DNA from 4 places in the Paenibacillus sp. Negev47 genome. Region 4 is predicted to be linked to each of the others. Evidence: riboswitches for the same ligand, from Rfam matches in the RefSeq annotation. Region 4 holds a riboswitch; each other region holds the start of a gene.
What was found. Region 4 has a riboswitch for cyclic di-AMP ahead of AC4G47_RS00150 (resuscitation-promoting factor). Riboswitches for the same ligand answer to the same signal wherever they lie in the genome.
Positions count from the first base shown of each region.

Region 1: it holds a riboswitch for cyclic di-AMP, as region 4 does, so the genes downstream of both, AC4G47_RS12395 (3D domain-containing protein) here and AC4G47_RS00150 (resuscitation-promoting factor) in region 4, are expected to answer to the same signal.
Region 2: it holds a riboswitch for cyclic di-AMP, as region 4 does, so the genes downstream of both, AC4G47_RS20180 (C40 family peptidase) here and AC4G47_RS00150 (resuscitation-promoting factor) in region 4, are expected to answer to the same signal.
Region 3: it holds a riboswitch for cyclic di-AMP, as region 4 does, so the genes downstream of both, AC4G47_RS23215 (HAD family hydrolase) here and AC4G47_RS00150 (resuscitation-promoting factor) in region 4, are expected to answer to the same signal.

Region 1 covers NZ_CM177754.1:2,691,747-2,694,861, reverse strand. The annotation lists gene AC4G47_RS12400 (polysaccharide deacetylase family protein) at 1-420, shown strand, start outside; gene AC4G47_RS12395 (3D domain-containing protein) at 535-1,206, opposite strand; cyclic di-AMP (ydaO/yuaA leader) riboswitch at 1,209-1,403, opposite strand; gene AC4G47_RS12390 (amino acid ABC transporter ATP-binding protein) at 1,621-2,343, opposite strand; gene AC4G47_RS12385 (ABC transporter substrate-binding protein/permease) at 2,330-3,115, opposite strand, start outside.
Region 2 covers NZ_CM177754.1:4,519,437-4,522,551, forward strand. The annotation lists tRNA gene AC4G47_RS20170 (tRNA-Leu) at 73-156, opposite strand; gene pelA (pectate lyase) at 331-1,284, opposite strand; cyclic di-AMP (ydaO/yuaA leader) riboswitch at 1,712-1,843, shown strand; gene AC4G47_RS20180 (C40 family peptidase) at 1,849-2,313, shown strand; gene AC4G47_RS20185 (carboxymuconolactone decarboxylase family protein) at 2,411-2,740, opposite strand; gene AC4G47_RS20190 (hypothetical protein) at 2,876-3,094, opposite strand.
Region 3 covers NZ_CM177754.1:5,130,502-5,133,616, forward strand. The annotation lists gene AC4G47_RS23210 (HAD family hydrolase) at 1-676, opposite strand, end outside; gene AC4G47_RS23215 (HAD family hydrolase) at 1,064-1,462, opposite strand; cyclic di-AMP (ydaO/yuaA leader) riboswitch at 1,578-1,753, opposite strand; gene AC4G47_RS23220 (glutathione peroxidase) at 2,124-2,603, shown strand; tRNA gene AC4G47_RS23225 (tRNA-Leu) at 2,749-2,831, opposite strand.
Region 4 covers NZ_CM177754.1:32,130-35,244, reverse strand. The annotation lists gene rsmA (16S rRNA (adenine(1518)-N(6)/adenine(1519)-N(6))-dimethyltransferase RsmA) at 1-59, opposite strand, end outside; gene rnmV (ribonuclease M5) at 64-609, opposite strand; gene AC4G47_RS00150 (resuscitation-promoting factor) at 765-1,949, opposite strand; cyclic di-AMP (ydaO/yuaA leader) riboswitch at 2,221-2,474, opposite strand; gene AC4G47_RS00145 (TatD family hydrolase) at 2,716-3,115, opposite strand, start outside.

The DNA of each region.
Region 1 (3,115 bases), 2.7 Mb from region 4:
CACAGCTATAATCATCCGGAATTCAGTAAGCTGTCGATGAATGCCTTTCGCAAACAAATTTTACATACCGGGGATATTATTCACCACCTCACGGGATATACCCCTAAAATGATACGGCCACCTTACGGAGACATTAATGAGGAACAGCTGAAATGGGCTGCCAGACAGCATTATAGCATTGTGAACTGGAATGTTGACTCCCTGGACTGGAAAGGCCTCTCCAAAGAAAAGGTGAAAGAAAATATCCTATCTGCCGTGAAACCTGGTTCCATCGTTCTGCAGCATGCAGGAGGCGGTGTGGGCTCTAACCTGAACGGCACGATTGAGGCTTTGCCCGAAGTCATTGAGGAACTGCGTAACCGCGGATATGAACTCGTCACATTGGACGAAATGTTGGGATTGCCTAAGGCCAAAGATTAGGGTGTCCATGATCCGTAAAAGGAAATGATTGCGAATGTTAAAAGGGTGCCTGTTCAATCGCAAGTTAGCGACTGACAGACACCCTGTTTGAATTCATTAGATGTAGTTTGATGTCTACTTCAGAATGTAGAGCTCGATATCCTGAAAACCAAATTTGCTTACGGACTGCTTGCTACCAGGAATGAAGATATCAATCCGGTGACCCTTGATTGCACCGCCAACATCACGTGCTGTGGCTACAAAAGCCTGTTTGGGCAATCCCGGATGGCTGTGACCTGTGACCAATACTTTGGTTCCGAGTGGAATCACACTTGGATCAACTGCAATCGTACCCAGTTCAAGATCATTACCGAAGTAATCCACAGCACCCCATCCTCCATTTTCGGACGGATCTGCAGAGTATGCCGTTGCTTTCACATTGACTGCTTTACTGTAATCAAACGTTTTGCCCCAGGCTTGAACCACTTTGTTATCTGCGTTAACGTCCAAGCTTGCTGTGGTAACCGTCTTCGCTTGAGCCTTGCTTTCCGTAGCGGCAGCAGCAACTTTGTTTGCTTTGCCGGGGATTGTAATTTTCAAACCACCATAAATGTTGTAAGGCGAAATGTCGTTATTTGCTTTAACCAACGTGTTAAGTGCTACTCCATATTGTTTCGATAAGGTGTAGAAGGTATCTCCCTCTTTGGCCACATGAACTGAATCTGCGTGAGCCGGAACGGCTTGAATAAGCATTGCTGTTGTCAATAATGCTACTGCTGTTTTGGCTATACGTTTCTTGTTAATCATGGTCTTCCTCCCTCATTGTGCCTGCGAAGTTAGTTGTCGGATTCGGATGAGGAGCCCACCCTATAGGTTCTTCGTTACATCTGAAACATTATGTACCCCTAATTCACCCCAAGCAGTGTGCTATCGATCTTCCCCTGCACAATCTGCATCGTTACATCCCCGCACTCCCTGTCCGGAAGTTTCGGCAGAGTTCAATATATCACAATTTTGTAACCTGAACTTGTAGTAATTCTTACCAAATGATTTTCAGCGCATCATCATCTGTAAGAATACTGGATAATCACGAAATGGCAGATGCATCGATTCCTTAAGATTAAGTTACAGAAAAGTTACTTTTCGACTCTATTAATGTTTATTACGCATAAAAAATAGCGTTACCGACATAAAGTCAGCAACGCTATTTGATCTGTGAATTTAGAGTACCTTAGCAAGAAAATCACGTGTCCGTGGATTTTTGGGTGCTCCGAACACCTCATCTGGTGTTCCTTCTTCCACAATAACCCCGCCATCCATGAACAAGATCCGGTCTCCCACTTCACGTGCAAAACCCATCTCATGCGTCACGATGACCATGGTCATCCCGCCTTCTGCAAGACGTTTCATGACATCGAGTACTTCACCGACCATCTCGGGGTCGAGAGCCGAAGTTGGCTCGTCAAACAGCATTACATGCGGCTGCATGGCCAATGCTCTTGCAATGGCGATCCGCTGCTTCTGTCCACCGGACAGCTGATTCGGGAATGTATCTTTTTTATCGTACAAGCCCACAGTGTTAAGCAGATCAGCAGCAATTTTCTCCGCTTCCTGCGTGGATTGCTTCTTCACTTTAATTGGAGCAATCGTAATGTTTTGCTGTACCGTTTTGTGTGGGAACAGGTTGAAATGCTGGAACACCATCCCCATTTTTTCACGAGTCGCATTGATGTTGTGCTTCGGATCGGTGATTGACACGCCTTCAAAATCTATCTCTCCCGAGGTAGGCTGTTCCAGCAGGTTCAGACAACGCAAGAATGTACTTTTACCCGAACCGGAAGGACCGATAACCACGACAACCTCGCCTTTGCCAATCGTCACGTTAATGCCCTTAAGCACATCGTTATTTCCATAAGATTTGTGTAATTGTCTAACGTCTATCACTTGCACTCAACTTCCTTTCCAGTCGTCCCAGCAGCTTGGACAAAATGAACGTCAATACAAAGTAAATGGCTGCCGCAATGAGAAACGGACTCAATCCTTGATACGTAATGTTTTTGACCACACTTGCCTGATACATAATATCCACCATACCGATAACAGAGATAATGGAGGATTCCTTGATGATCGTCACGAATTCATTACCAATTGCCGGCAATACGGCCTTGAAAGCCTGTGGCAAAATGATGTAGCGCATGGCTGCACCTCTGCCCATTCCGAGGGAGCGAGCTGCTTCCAATTGACCACGATCCACCCCTTGAATACCTGCACGGAAAATTTCCGCAAGGTAGGCACCACTATTAATAGAAAGTGTGATAATACCTGCCTGAAGGGGACTAAAATTAATACCAAATGTCAGGGCCAATCCGTAATAGATAATCATCAATTGCACTAGCATCGGAGTACCACGAATGACTTCGACATACGCTGTTCCAATCCAACGCAGAATGGCTACATCATGCAGACGGAACAAACAGATGATCAATCCGATGATCACCCCAAATATTACACCAAGTGCAGATAACAGGAGCGTGTATCCTACACCTGTTGCATAGAAGCTCTTGTATTGCCAGAACACTTCAAATATATTTTGTGATTTGTTCACTTTATCAGCCATCAGGAGACTGGCGTCTGTGACCATTTGTTCGATCTTATTTTCACTTTTCAAGCGCTCGAGCGTTCCATTTACCGCACTTAGCAACTCTGTATTCCCTTT
Region 2 (3,115 bases), 2.3 Mb from region 4:
ACAACTTGTTTGGGACAATACAAAAAGGTTCCTCGAAGGTATTAGCCTAAGAGGAACCTTTTATTTATTTGATGCGGTCGAGAGGACTCGAACCTCCACGGGGGTTAGCCCACACGGACCTGAACCGTGCGCGTCTGCCAATTCCGCCACGACCGCATATTATATCTCCGTAAGCAATCTCGGCGACAAGAAATAATATATCATGCGGAATCTATCGTGTCAACAGTGAAAATAATAACAATAAAGCCCGAGCCAGACGTCCATGTCTGAGTCGGGCTTTACTTATAGTTACTAGGAATTGACGCAATGAAACCTGCGACTCCTTACTATTTACAGCTTGGAAGGCCAGTTACCGTACCATGCATAACCGCCTCTTCTTTCTTTATCAATATCACTTAGTTTGTATCTAACTACCCCGTCGCGACCAATAAAGATCGGTTTATCCGTTCCCACTTCGTAGAAGCGAGCCCAGATCGGTGCAGCTTTGGAATCAGCGATAATTTTGCTGTCTCCGTTTGCTCTTTCATACTTGTAACCCGTAATCTTCACTTTGTTAAACCACGCCTCGGCTCCTTTAATGGATGCCGTAATTTTGGCGTTAGCAGGTCTGGTTTTCAGGAATTTAACAATCGTTACACTCTCTGCAGCCGTCAGCGATGGTACTTCATAGATTCTTGCGCTTGCCGGTTTAAGGGAACTGGAATCATGTTGTTGTCCCCATGCTGTCAGCTTACCGCCTGAAACGACCTGTGTATTCAGAATCGCTTCTACACCTTTAGCAACTGAGTTCTTACTGCGATTGGCAAGGGCACTGTCGATAAACGAGAAGTCACCTTTACGCGTTGCTACTTCATCCAGCATGTACATGACGTTAATCATGGCATCATCATTATAAGTGATGTGTTTGTGATATCCGGAGCTTTGGTACACTTGCGGCCATCCACCGTTTGAATACTGCATATTAATCAAAAAATTGATTCCTTTAATTGCAGCCGCTGAGTAGCGCGGATCATTCGTCTTTTTGAATTCCTTCGCCAATCTTCTAATCTCTGAGTATGTAGCCTTGTTGTCAATCGTGGACTTCGCCCATTCTCCACTGGTTTGTTTATAATCCTTTCTCCAACCTCCATCTGGCAGCTGGTTCTTCAAAACATCGGAAATACTTGCTGTTGTACCTGATGCATCGGCAGCAGATACCGTTGCTACAGGGAGAACTGCCATTCCAACGGCTGAGAATACCATGGTACATGCTAGAACAAAAGTAACTATTTTTTTTGCTTTCAAAGATAACACTCTCCTATGTTCGTTTTAATAAATCTCCCACTTCTACCTAACTTAAGATTCGAACCCCAAACCTCCTTTATTTGAATTCATCGCACAATAAAATCAAATTCCATCCAATATGTGGATTGGATAAAACGATAATATGCAAAAAATCGATTTTTGTCAATATATGCAACTTAATCAATATAATCTCTTTAATTCTACATAACGGAATAGTTCTTTTAACTCATGACAAACTTATTTATTTGTCCAAAATCACCTTCAACGAATCAATAGTGACGTTTTTGTCATGAATGATACCCAAACTTGATCCCCTCTTTCATATAAAAACCGTAATTCCGATAACATTGGGGTAAAACGAAGGGTTTTAAATGGGTTTGACAATTACGCATTTATGCAATATAGTTTCAAATAGTTACAAAAACTTAATTATTCATTGCCGAGTTTCATGTTTGAAAACGGGGGAACCAATTTGGGTGAATTATTCTTATACATAGGAAATATAGGGAACCTTCTACCGAACCCTTAGCTAACTCCGTAGGCATCGAAGGGAGAACATTTATTTTGAAAAAACTGATTATCTCCATTTTTGGAGCAGCTGTACTATTTACATCCGGGGCAACAAGCACAGAGGCAAGCAGTATTAACTCCGTAGTGAACAACATGACAGGCATACCTTACAAGTGGGGTGGCACGACGCTGGCTGGCTTCGACTGTTCCGGGTTTATGAGATATCTTTTCAACAAATACAGCATTGAATTGCCACGTACTTCGCAGCAGCAAGCCAAGGCAGGTACTCCGGTATCCAAAAGTAACATTCGCACAGGTGATCTGGTGTTCTTCAATACGATGGGCAAAGGCATTTCACATACAGGTGTATATATCGGTGGCGGACAATTCGCTCATGCTTCCAGCAGTAAAGGGGTAAGCATCACCAAGTTGTCGAATCCTTATTTTAATGATCGTTACGTAACAGCACGTCGGGTGACTGGACAGTTTATGTACGATAAAATGTTAGGGAAAATGTAGGTATGATATAGAAAGAGGAGGCTCCGGATCACCCGGAACCTCCTCTTTTGTTTAGCTAGTCATGTATGGACCAATCCTTGTACTACCTTACCTGTATTTAATGCAACGCCTTCTGCACTCGCATTGCGCCTTGAGACAGCGCATGTCCGCCTCCGACAGCTCCAGCAACTGCAACGGTCTCCATGATCTCCTGATCTGTAGCACCCTTCGCACGGGCTTCTTCCACATGATAGAAGGTACATACCTCATTGTTAGCAAATAGGCCAATTCCGAGCGCAATGAGCTGTTTCGTCTTCGCATCAATTACGCCAGGCTGAAAACATTCTCCGGTAAACTCATGATACGACTTCACCACACCTGGCAGCACGTCGCTTAATGCTCCAATCTGATCCTTGTAGGCATGAACTTTATCATTCATCAATGTCATTTGCAGCACATCCTCTCGGCTATAGTTACAGATTTCCTCACTGTACCTATCTTCTCACCCGAGTAAGTCATTTATGCCAAGAAATCATGGTAATTGCAAACAATTAAATGTTCATGTTCTAGCGAAATTATACGGTTACTCACTAAGTAAACTTTGGCGCGGCTCGCTGAACAACTGATATCGGTAATTGCGATCCAGCTTAACAACACGTCGATTCCGACGACGGATAAGTACCTGCTCACCATCCCAGGCAACCACAATCCCGGTTACATCGTTAGTTTCCAGCTCGTCCCTCACTACTCTTACTTTCTCACCTGACAGACGCAGAGCGTCCAGTTCTGAATCACTGATCATGTTCATGGCTCCTATATTCCA
Region 3 (3,115 bases), 1.7 Mb from region 4:
GGTTTGGCACCAATAACGGCAGGAGCTTATCCAATGAATCAACAGTCCAATCTGCACGTTCGTCATCCGATAGTTCCGGCTGGAATCTCCCGTAACCCTGCATAATCCGTATCGTACGCATGCCCAGCTTCCGAGCAGGAATAATGTCGTTATCGATCCGATCCCCGATCATGACGGCTTCCTCTGGTTCACAACCGGCCTGCTTCAAGGCTACAGCGTATAACTCAGGGTCTGGCTTGGACACCCCTTCTTCAGCCGAACAGGCCAGAACATCAACATACTTCCGCAACCCGTAGCTCTCCAGTCTCTCTTCCGTTCCAGGACTTTGATTGGCAATAATGCCAATGCGATAATGCTTCGACAAGTGCTCAAGAACCGAATCCGCTGAAGGAAAAGGACGTTCAAGATCTTTTTGAAACTTCAGCTTGTCCTGAATCTGTTTTTGGTGCTTCTCGTCTCCAATGAATGTTCGAATAGCCACTCTCATAGGCCATTGCTCATAATTCTGGTAACAGTTCGTGAACAGTTCTCGTACCGCCTCAATCTGCACCGGATACCCCAAAGCGCATGCTTCACGGACGAACTGTCCGATAATATCATCAACCGGCTCCCATTCGTCCACCAGCGTATCTCCAACATCAAAAAACAACCACTTTATTCCACCTACATCCGGCACGCCAATTCCTCCTTGTAAGCCACAGGCGATTCCTGATCCTAATTTAAAAGTCGTGTTCAAAAAGTCTGGTTTTCAGTACCGAGAAGATGGAATGAAGCTAGAAATGGAGTAGCGGAGCGTAGGGAAAACTACGTGAGCAACTACAGTGTTTCCGAAGGAAACATACTTCGTAAGCATATTCTTATTCGGCTGAATTTCATATTCGATGCTGAGGATGCCGCCAGGCATCCTTCGTAATCAAAAGCGGACTTTTTGAACTACCTCTAAAAACCATAAAAAAGAAGACCCACCATCAAGCATGAGTCTCCTCAAATTTCCGTTTATTGATATATTCAATTATAACAGGCCCCTTACACCGGAGCAATCACAAGCTATCAAGCTAGCGCACTAACCATTCAGGAGAAAGCCGACTTCCCCATTGAGTGAATATACAATTCGGTCTGCGCCCATCCCCCGATAGATGCCCTTTGGATGACTCTGTTCCGTAATGACGCACAGGGACTTCGATGTCCATGAACGGCAGATTTGCAAATAACGACAGGTCAGATTCAGGCTGTTTTCGAAAATAAACACATTGCCTACGCTGCCCTGCGGCAAAAACCATTTTTGAGCTGCAGCCGTGTTCATGCGAATGACATGCTCTACCCCGATTCTACGGAGTCTACGCTCTTCCCCTGCACTGTTGGTTAGAACGGCAAACGGCATTTTTTTGTACATTAGCAATTTGATAAATTTGCGTCCTGCTTCATTTGGAGCAGTCACTAAGATCATCTCAGTATCCATCATTCGTTCCTCCCTTGGCGTGAAAAGACAACAAAAAAGAAGCGTGGGGGACCAAGGCCTCCCGAACGCTTCTTAAATAATCCATGGCGAAAACACCATGAACCAGCGTACGGCTTGTTGCCTCTCCCTTTAACGCTTACGAGGTTAGCTGACGGATTCGGGCGCGAGAGTCGCCCTATTTCCGGCTGTCACCGGAAAATTCACCCCATGAATGCCCACTGTCCTGGACAGCGCATTCCGTTGGTTCCCCCGTTTCCCACTCATCAATGAATGGAAACTCAGCGATTAAAACATCGTTCGTATATCTTAAAGTAAGATCGAGCGATATTATCGTTTGTTTCGTTTTTCAAGTACAATTTAGTTTAAATTGAAATTACGTTATGAATCATACACCCGCGCCATGACGGTGTAAAGTCCGCACAGATCACCGAATCGGCAGATTTTCGCCAATACCCATACATAATAGCGCTTACAACAAGGTTATACTCTATCTATCTCTTCAAGTCTATCTAATTCTCACTCTGACGAAAATCACATCGCAATTCATTCACGTATTCTGCACAACTTGCCTGTTTTGATTCTTTTAACACCATATTAGTTTTGTATTATTTAATTGCAACCAATATAATAAGGGGTATAAGATTATATAATGGAGGCGATTTAGATGACAATCTACGATTACAAAGTGAATACTCTTCGCGGTCAAGAAGTTGAAATGTCCGACTACCGTGACAAAGTGCTACTGATTGTGAATACGGCTAGCTCATGTGGCCTCACTCCTCAATTCAAAGGTCTGCAAGAACTACAAGACAAGTTTCAGGATGCTCCGTTTGAAGTTCTGGGTTTTCCAAGCAACCAATTTGCACAGGAAAAAGGCTCTTCGGACGACATTGCAGAGTTCTGTCAGATGAATTATGGCGTGAGCTTCCCTATGTTCGAGAAAATTGATGTGAACGGCTCAAGCGCTCATCCTCTCTTCCAGCATCTAAGCAAGGAAGCTCCTGGCCTGCTCGGCTCCAAAGCAATCAAATGGAATTTCACCAAATTCCTTGTGGATCAGAACGGACAGGTACTGAAACGTTATGCTCCCAAAACAACACCCGACAAGATTGAAGAAGATATCAAGAACTTGCTTCAAAAATAATACATAGGCCACCCGTAACCGGAAGGTAAGCACGATCGCCTCGGTAATGGATGGCCTTTTTTCTAACTTGATGTCATAATGGTCGAAAAGACAAAAAGAAGAAGCTTTCCAATAAAGGAAAGCTTCTTCTTAATCGTTCATATGATGCGGTCGAGAGGACTCGAACCTCCACGGGCATACGCCCACTACCCCCTCAAGATAGCGTGTCTGCCATTCCACCACGACCGCATGTCGTAAATAATCGGCAACAGAATTGATTATACCGGGTTTAGATCTAAAAGTAAAGTATTTTTTAATGCTTCTTTTTCAGCCAGGCATTTTCCTCAAAAATCGCATATTCTCGTCATGTTTAGTCATGAACTGCATATCATTAGTTTTGATCCCCTCTTTTCCGGATAGAGCCGATCTGTGTAATCATTTATATATAGTAATATATAATCTTCCCCTATACCCTGTGAATACCTAACTTAAAATGATACATTAAATAACACAATATATGATTTATCATTTTT
Region 4 (3,115 bases):
ATAATCTCTTTGGTTCGCTTGGGCGTTGCAATTTCAATCGTTTCTTCCATGTCTCTCATATGCTCACAATCCTTCGCGTTCAATTTGCGCTAATGCTGTGGAGAACTCTTCCCGTGTAATCTGAAATACACTCAGACGTTTGTGAAACTGCTTACCATTACAATATCCAATGCCCAGCAGATTGCCCATCTCCATACGGCGTGCGGCGGCCTGCGGGTGTACGATAAGTCCTGCCGCAATGAGGTCCTCCCAATCGATGAGGCTTGGAGCACCTTCGTATGAAGTATGTACGCGTTCCAGCGCGTGCCGAATCGCCTCTGGTGAGGCGTTTTCCACCCCGATGTCTCCTTTACGCGTCGCATCGGCTTCCGGAATGAAGGCATGCTTGCAGCCAGGGACCTTGTTCGCAATAATTTTACGAATGCGCTCGCCGGCATGATCCGGATCTGTGAGTACAATGACTCCCCGTCTCTCCTGAGCAAGCGCAATCCGTTTTAGAATGCGTTGGTTGATGGCTGATCCACCTGTTTCTATCGTATCGGCTTGCACAGCCCGGCGAATGGCTACCGTGTCATCGCGGCCTTCCACCACAATCACTTCTTTTATCATGTTCCATTTCTTCCTTTCTAACGCAAAAAGAAGAGGAATATCCTCTTCTCTGCCAAACGGCGGGGGAGACTGAATTCAGACCCCTCCGCCGCATATTCCGCATGAATCATTCATGCAACTATTTTATAGCATTCCCATTTCAAAGTAAAACGATTTTAGTTCGCTTCCGGCTTCACCGGACCGATCACGTAGACCGTCTTGCCTTTCTTACGTCCAAAATTCAGGGCATGCTTCACACTGTCATAATATACATCAATTTTGTTGCCTTTAATGGCACCGCCTGTATCTTCCGCACGACGGAAGCCCAGACCCTCGATATATACCCACCAGCCAATTGGAATGACTTTGGGATCAACCGCAATGGTGCGCCCTTCCGTTACACGAGTACCGGAAGCTGTTTTGGTACCAATGCCAGGCTCTTCGGAAGAGTAGGCAGTCATGGATACGTTCTTAAGTACTTTGGAGTATTTAAAAGAAGTCCCGGATACGGTAATCACTTTGCTGCCCGAGGCAGATGTTTTCTTCGAGTTCGTTGTTGTAGCCTTTTTGGTTGTAGAAGTTTGAGCCGATACCATCTGAATCTCAGGTTCTTTCACGACCGGTTTCGCTTTGGTGCCGACAGCAATCACTTTATCTACACGATTATTCGCGACGGATTTGCCGACCATTTTTTTGGAGACCAATTCTCCATCCTGAAATACCTTTTCGATATGCTGTACAAGTGTGCCTTCTTTGCCGTTCACAACGACACGGTTATCCCCTTTGTACAAGCTAGGGTCAGCCGTTTTAATTACTTTGTAAGCGATTGGTTGCTCTACATCCACTGTACGCTTTGTTACACGCACTACACGGATCTTCATATCCGCTTTGATAGCAGTTCCAAGCGCCGGATACACTTTATCATTATTTTCAACTTGAATACCTGATTTTTGAATTGCATCTTCTACCGATGAATCGGTTGTATACAGAGTCTTGGTGTCTCCGTCTGCCGTAATGTTGACTGGAACGGCCCGCTCAATAACGATTCGGTCTCCATCTGTAATTGCTCCATTGAGCGGAATGGATACCTGATCGTGAGGGCTGACTGTGATTGACTGCTCCTCCAGCATTTCCTGAAGCATTCCTGTACGAGTCTCTACCACCTGAGCTTTGCCATCAATAACCAGTGAAATTTGTTTCCCGGCCTGACCGTAAACGACTAACAAGATCATGATTGTAAGCGCAATTGAGAAAATCGCGATCAATGCCATTTGACGCATGTTCTCATGCTTCCACCGCAACGCGAAAGACTTACTGGATGATCGTGACTCATGGGTCTCTTCTGGTTGGAATGTGCCCACTTCTCCGTCCTCCTTCATAGCCTCGTCGTCTAAAGTAATGCATGATGTCTTTGACGTGACTATACCAATTTTTCTACAGAACACAGGTCGGACCATATGACCGGTTCTGCACCATGAACCCATCTTCGCAACATGATGTCATCCTCCTGAATACCTACCGTATGATGACAACATTTCTTTTATTCAAAAACAAAAAAGCCAAAGAAAGAGTGTAAGAGGAACTCTTTCGTGGCTTCCGAATGATTTTGAATATCGGAAATTCATGCACGAGGTTGCCTCTCTTTTTCCGCTTGCGAGGTTAGCTGTCGGGTTCGGGCGAAAGAGAGCCGCCCTATCTTGGGTCACCCGCTCATGGCGGACGCCCTTGAATTCACCCCGAGACCCAAAGAAGAAATCAAATATGGCTTCGCAATTCCTTTCGCTGCTTTTGGGTCAGCGAATGATGCGCAGCAGCTAAATACACTGCTGTTTAAGCCCTATTGGTTCCCCCGCTCTCCGTTAACGGAGACTCAGCGAGACTGATTCATGAAAGTAATGTTGTTTCATCGGAAAGTGTCCCTTTGTTCATCCCCCGAACATCTGTCCAGTTTTCCGCACAACAATTCACTGAAAAGATGATATCCTGTTTTGATGCATGTTGTAAAGCGTTGATCAAGTACGTTTTTCTGAATATTTGGTTAAAATATTGTAATATTCTTGATCTATTTGGATCAAAGGGCAAATTACCTCCGCTTACCTGCCTTTTTCACCTGATTTACTCGATTTTTTAACAAATCCCAAATCGTTCCATGGCATTTTTGGTTGTTATTGCAGCAATTTCCTCTACCGAAATGCCTTTAATTTCCGCTGCTGCCTCTGCAACCAGACGTACATGCGCTGTCTCATTCCGTTTCCCACGATACGGATGAGGTGTCAAATATGGAGCATCTGTTTCAATGAAAAATCGGTCCATCGGAACCTTCGCCAGCACCTCTTTGGGCTGTTTTGCATTTTTGAATGTGATCGGGCCTCCGAAGGACAGATGGAAGCCCATATCGAGACAACTTTTTGCGGTTTCCCAGCTGCCTGAGAATGAGTGCATAACACCACCAACCTCGCCAGCTTTCTCTTCACGCAAAATTCTTATGATATCCTCGTGCGCATCTCGATTATGGATGACAATGGGC